2 linked regions of the Thermocoleostomius sinensis A174 genome follow. Each later gene encodes a partner of the first gene's protein in a complex. Links are inferred from orthologs where the notes say so. Each region holds a gene or a part of one and is shown on either strand. Other genes may lie near its edges. The genes, in order: ureA and ureC.

Region 1 (3,130 bases):
GATGGGGGGCATTTTCTTTGTGCCAGTGGCGGTAATTATGGCCACGCTGTGGTCTGGCTTTTCTCCGATGGTTTTGGCGGTGGCTGCTTTAACAACGGCGTATGCAGCGATCGGTTGGATGGATGATTGGCAAATTCTGCGCAAGAAATCAAACAAGGGCATTTCTCCGCGCATGAAGCTGACCCTGCAAATTTTGTTTGGGTCAGTGTTCTGTCTTTGGTTGTTTTTAACTCAACCGATCGATTTTTCCACAATCGCGCTTCCCCTGGGCATTACGTTGCCGTTGGGTGGGCTGTTCTGGCTGTTGGCGGGGTTTGTGTTGGTAGCTGAAAGTAATGCAACCAACCTCACTGATGGCTTAGATGGGCTTGCCGCTGGTACGGGGGCGATCGCGCTCATGGGCTTAGCAGCGTTGATTGTCTCAAACTCTCCGGATTTGGCAGTATTCTGCGCTTGTATGGCGGGCGGCTGCTTAGGCTTTTTGTCGCACAACCACAATCCGGCTCGCGTGTTTATGGGAGATACCGGATCGTTGGCGTTAGGAGGAGCGCTGGCAGCCGTTGGCATTGTCAGTCATTCGCTGTTCGGGCTACTTGTTCTCAGCGGTATATTCCTCGCCGAATCGCTGTCGGTATTGGCGCAGGTTGGATACTATAAAGCAACCAAGGACGATCGCGGTGTTGGGAAACGCTTGCTGAAAATGGCTCCGTTACATCATCATTTTGAGCTAACTGGTTGGAGTGAGACCCAAGTCGTATTTCGGTTTTACTTGATTGGAGGGCTGCTGGCGTTACTGGGTTTGCTGGTAGCCTAATCGCCTCGGGTAAACGTCTCGATACGACCTCGATACCGCACAACTTGCACCAATATTGAGGAGGGCATGGATTTTATGTCTGTGCCCTTTTCTAGGGTCTTTTTAGATATTCTCTTTAGAGTCAAGGAACTTGGTTTAGCTGGCGGCTAATTGCCTCGTCCAACCCCGTCTGTAATTTGGCTCAAAAAGATGGAAAACAATCTTGACACTTCTACGACTTCAACTGCTAAGATAAGATGGCTGATGCGATGGGGTGTCGCCAAGCGGTAAGGCAGCGGGTTTTGGTCCCGCCATTCCTAGGTTCGAATCCTAGCACCCCAGTTAGAGACATAAAATATGCAATTGACGCCGCAAGAGAAAGACAAGTTGCTCATTTTTACGGCTGCACTGTTGGCCGAACGCCGCAAGAACAAGGGATTAAAGTTAAACTATCCGGAATCGGTCGCATATATCTCGGCAGCTATCCTTGAAGGCGCTCGAGAGGGGCGATCAGTCGCAGAGTTAATGACCTATGGTACAACGTTGCTATCTCGCGCTGACGTGATGGATGGTATTGCCGAAATGTTGCACGAAGTACAAGTAGAAGCTACCTTTCCTGATGGCACAAAACTGGTGACTGTGCACGATCCAATTCGGTAGCCACATAACATAATCTAGCTAGACAACTGATTGCTAGCAATGATGGTTTGAGGGGATGGATTTTGCCCCCCTCTCCCTCAAACCGCAAGAGGTTGTTTGATCGATATCAAGAAATTTCGCAAGAGTGCCTTACCAGAGTGAGTTAAAACGCTCTCTGGATGGAACTGTACGCCTTGAATATGGGGAAACTGGCGATGGCGAACCCCCATAATGGTGCCATCTTCTACCCAAGCCGTAATTTCTAGGATGGCAGGGCAGGTTGGGCGATCGATCACTAGACTATGGTAGCGTGTGGCTGTGAAGGGATTCTCCAAGCCTGCGAACACGCCTACACCTGTGTGGTGTACTGGTGAAGTTTTACCGTGCATCAGTTCAGGTGCAGCGGTAATTTTACCGCCAAACACATGTCCAATGCCTTGATGCCCTAAACAGACCCCAAGAATGGGTATGGTGGGTCCCAACTCGCGAATCACGGCTAGTGAAACGCCAGATTCATTCGGGTGTCCTGGTCCCGGAGAAATGACAATGCCATCTGGGTTCAGTTGACGGATTTGGTCTAGTGAAATCCGATCGTTTCGATAAACCTCCACCTCGGCAGCAATCGGTAGCTCTGTGCCAAGTTCTCCTAAGTATTGGGCTAGGTTGTAGGTAAAACTGTCGTAGTTATCGATAACAAGAATCATGGCAACCAGGGAGATAGGTTTCAAGCAAGATGAACAGCGCCCACAAGAGGCTAGTTGAATCGGCGCTTAAAACCAACTTGTCTGTACCCGCTCAATTAGCGGTGGAATCAACAGAAAGCAAGCGACGATCACCGACGCAAAGGCTGAAATCAAAACTGCCCCAGCCGCGCAATCTTTGGCGATTTTAGCTAGCTCATGGTAGGTTTGCCGAACCGTTAAATCTACAACAGATTCGATCGCCGTATTTAATAATTCCATGGTTAGCACTGCACCAATGGTTAAGCCAATAATGGCAACTTCTACCCGGCTCAGGTTTAAGAACACGCTCAGACCAATCGCAATTGTGCCCACAAACAGGTGAATGCGAAAGTTGCGCTGCGTTTGAAACGCATAGCTCAGTCCTGTCCAAGCATACCGAAAGCTGACAAACAGGTTGGATGCAACACGCCAAGATAGCGATCGACTGGGCTTGGCAAGGGCACTAGAACACCGTTGCGTTTCTTGTGGGAGTTCTTGAGTCGTTGGCGACATACTCGTACTAATGAAGGACTATTCTTGACAGCAGAAGCGATTGACGATCAAATCATAGAGGGAGAAAGAAGCAAGAGACCATTAGGCAGTGCTAAAGCGGCAGTGGACTACACAGGAGTTTAAGCATGAATGCATTACAGGTTGCATAAGTCTGTATCTGAAGGAGTGTCTAAATAGTCTTGCCGAATTAAATTTTCTATTTGATGGTAATCGATCGATAACCCAACAGTTTGTAGCAAAGTTTCCTGCTGTTTTAACATACGCAGCAGGCAGTCTTGATCTGGATGGTCCCAACCCAGCAGATGAAGAAGAGCGTGAGCAGCCAGCCATGCCAACTCCTGTTGCAACGAGTGCCCCAGTTGAGCCGCTTGTCTTTGGGCGGTTTCGACTGAAATCACGATATCTCCCAGATACAGAAAGTCATCTGCTGATGCTTCAAGGTCAAACGCTTCAAGTTGAGGAT
Region 2 (3,209 bases), 3.6 Mb from region 1 along the record:
TTGCCCCTCTGTCTCCACAAAACAGTGTTAGTGTGGAAACCATCTCCGACTAAAACTCTAATGATTACCGTTGGGATCACCAAAGCAATTACAAATCTCACCCAGGCTCATGCAAAATTGGGTATTTCGCCTAGACAAACGAACCACTCGTAAGGGCGAATCGCGAATTGCCCTTACCCGATCTGCTCTCCCCATTATTGAAAACCGTGGGTTTTATTGATCTGCCCTACCAAGTCCGAGATGAAAAATGCGTTCGCTTTGAGATAGAAGATGGCAATGCCCAACTCGATGGATTATATTGATGCTCTGGTTATCCATGATCACGAATCTTAAAACGTCTGGTTAGCCCATAGCCGACCATCCTAAACTTTTCAGTGAATTCGGATGTCTTAGCTACTCTCTGTGGTACGCTCTGCTGATTAGATCATGGGTATGTGCAAGAATTGAGCACCTGGAGCGGGCGATCGCGGATTGCCCTGCCATAGAAGCGATACCCTAGGGATGATGTGTGATTGAGGGAGTGCTATGAGTTATAGGATGGATCGCCGAGCCTATGCCGAAACCTTTGGCCCCACCGTGGGCGATCGGGTGCGGTTAGCCGACACAAATTTGATCATTGAGGTGGAGCAAGACTACACCACTTATGGTGACGAGGTGAAATTTGGTGGTGGCAAGGTGATCCGAGATGGCATGGGGCAGTCGCCCATTTCCCGTGAAGGTGGAGCGGTGGATGTGGTGATTACCAATGCGCTGATCCTGGATTGGTGGGGGGTGGTCAAAGCCGATGTGGGGATCAAAAACGGCAAGATTTGTGGCATTGGTAAGGCGGGCAATCCGTATATTCAGGACAATGTGACGATCGTGATTGGCCCCGCCACAGAGGCGATCGCGGGTGAAGGCATGATCCTCACCGCAGGTGGCATTGATGCGCATATTCACATGATTTGTCCCCAGCAAATTGAAACGGCGATTGCGTCGGGGGTTACTACTATGATTGGCGGTGGTACAGGTCCCGCCACCGGAACTAACGCCACAACTTGTACACCAGGTGCGTGGAATATTCATCGCATGCTGCAAGCAGCCGATGCGTTTCCGGTCAACATTGGTTTTCTGGGTAAAGGCAACAGTGCGCAGGCGGTGGGACTAGAAGAACAGGTAGAAGCGGGGGTCATTGGACTCAAGTTGCACGAAGATTGGGGTACAACTCCAGCAGCGATCGATACCTGCCTCAGTGTGGCGGATGCATATGATATTCAAGTGGCAATTCACACCGATACCCTCAATGAATCGGGGTTTGTGGAAGATACGATCGCGGCTTTCAAACATCGCTGTATTCACACTTACCACACCGAAGGAGCCGGAGGTGGTCACGCACCTGACATCATCAAAGTTTGTGGTGAACTAAATGTCTTGCCCTCATCGACTAATCCTACTCGTCCCTACACGGTGAATACTCTGGAAGAACATTTGGATATGCTGATGGTCTGTCACCACCTCGATCGCGGTATTCCCGAAGATGTGGCCTTTGCTGAATCGCGCATTCGTCGAGAAACGATCGCCGCTGAAGATATCTTGCACGACTTAGGAGCCTTCAGCATGATTTCGTCAGATTCACAGGCTATGGGTCGGGTGGGAGAAGTGATTCTGCGCACCTGGCAAACGGCTCATAAAATGAAAGACCAGCGCGGCGCGTTGCCGGACGATAGCGATCGCCATGATAATCTACGGGCAAAACGCTACATCGCTAAATATACAATCAACCCGGCGATTACACACGGTATTGCTGACCATGTGGGGTCGATCGAAGTCGGTAAACTGGCGGATCTCTGCCTCTGGAAACCCGCCTTCTTTGGCGTTAAGCCGGAACTGGTAATTAAAGGTGGACTCATTGCCTGGGCCCAGATGGGCGATGCCAATGCCAGCATCCCCACCCCACAACCTGTCCATATGCGCCCGATGTTCGGCAGCTACAGCGGAGCCATGCACAGCACCTCGCTCACCTTTGTTTCAAAATCGGCTCTAAAAGCAGGGATTGCTGACAAGCTGAAGTTGCAAAAAAAAGTAGTGGCGGTGGGGGGAATTCGCAAAATTACCAAAAAAGACATGAAACTAAATGATTTGCTGCCACAAATTGAGGTGAATCCTGAAACCTATGAGGTGCGGGCAGATGGCGAACTGTTGACTTGTGAACCGGCAACGGTGTTGCCAATGGCACAGCGGTATTTCTTGTTTTAGGAGAGGCTTCACAATGTTTCGACTATGCCTCAAACTACCTCCCTAACCCTAGGAACCGAAGCTCTCGAAGTCCTCCAACGTTGAGGGATTTATGGAGGTACTCTCATGAATTATTCAATCTGGCGCTACATTCCCCCGATCGCGGCTTCTGGTGCTGTGCAAATGGCTGTGGATGTATGGTTGTTGGAACAACATCGCCAAGGCAACCATCCGCCTACTCTGCGGTTTTACACCTGGAAGCCGATCGCCCTTTCTTTAGGTCATCATCAGCGGCGCTATCCTGATGCTTGGCGAAACCTAAGCTGGCAAGGACAGCCGATCGAGTTGGTGCGGCGGCCCAGTGGCGGACGGGCAGTGTTGCATCAAGGCGAGCTTACCTATGCTGTGATCACGTCTGGCATTCCGGGGACGCGCCTGCAAGCCTATCGGCAGATTTGCCAATTTTTGATTCAGGGCTGGCGAGCGATTGGCATAGACCTGCATTACGGAGAGGCGGGGCGCGGCTATATTCACAACCCCAATTGCTTTGACACAGCCACCAGCGCGGATTTGGTGACAACAGACGGGATTAAGTTAATTGGCAGTGCCCAACTACGACGAGATACCGTCATTTTGCAGCATGGCTCCATGCAGCTTATGCCCGATCCGACTCTGTTTCGTCAGGTGTTTGGCGTAGAGATACAGCCGATCGCTCTGCCCAATCACTTGAAGCAAAATCTGCATCACCAGGTGATCCAAGCGCTACTAGATGCGGCTTGTACCTGCTTTGACATTCGGCTTGAAGCTCGACCGCTATCAGAAACCGAATGGGAGAGGATATGCTCGAGTGATTGTGTCAAGCAAGCATCTGCTTCGATCTAACTATCGATTTGCGTAACAGTAGAATGAAGGGAGCGATTGAGAAGATTTGCCGTACTTTATACCAAAAAACGTGCCAACACGTAGATTGCGGCGGCCATCAGTTGCATGATCAT

What was found.
Region 2: the proteins of ureA (region 1) and ureC are in contact, whole or in part, in a crystal structure (PDB 4CEU), measured with the Sporosarcina pasteurii proteins. The link is inferred for Thermocoleostomius sinensis A174 from one-to-one orthologs. Residues at the interface, in WP_115362093.1 of Sporosarcina pasteurii: Ala6, Glu9, Lys10, Ile13, Ala16, Leu19, Arg23, Asn31, Tyr32, Pro33, Glu34, Val36, Thr40, Met44, Met70, Glu71, Val73, Met76, Asp78, Gln81, Ala82, Glu83, Leu92; in WP_115362090.1 of Sporosarcina pasteurii: Lys441, Phe442, Asp463, Pro464, Ser465, Ala466, Ser467, Ile468, Thr470, Pro471, Gln472, Pro473, Met475, Arg477, Gln565, Arg566, Tyr567, Phe568, Leu569, Phe570.

What each region holds. Positions count from the first base shown.
Region 1 is NZ_CP113797.1:914,781-917,910, forward strand. Bases 1-2,801 are described here. They hold ureA (urease subunit gamma), read left to right. Parts: upstream 1-1,150; coding sequence 1,151-1,453; downstream 1,454-2,801. Other genes in these bases: mraY (phospho-N-acetylmuramoyl-pentapeptide-transferase), read left to right, coding at 1-814; OXH18_RS03960 (anthranilate synthase component II), read right to left, coding at 1,531-2,136; OXH18_RS03965 (diacylglycerol kinase family protein), read right to left, coding at 2,203-2,667. Outside these bases: rRNA maturation RNase YbeY, read right to left, coding at 2,802-3,130.
Region 2 is NZ_CP113797.1:4,544,480-4,547,688, forward strand. The notes cover bases 1-2,880. They hold ureC (urease subunit alpha), read left to right. Parts: upstream 1-525; coding sequence 526-2,235; downstream 2,236-2,880. Other genes in these bases: OXH18_RS19630 (lipoate--protein ligase family protein), read left to right, coding at 2,341-2,880. In the rest of the region: more of OXH18_RS19630, read left to right, coding at 2,881-3,096; OXH18_RS19635 (ArsB/NhaD family transporter), read right to left, coding at 3,153-3,209.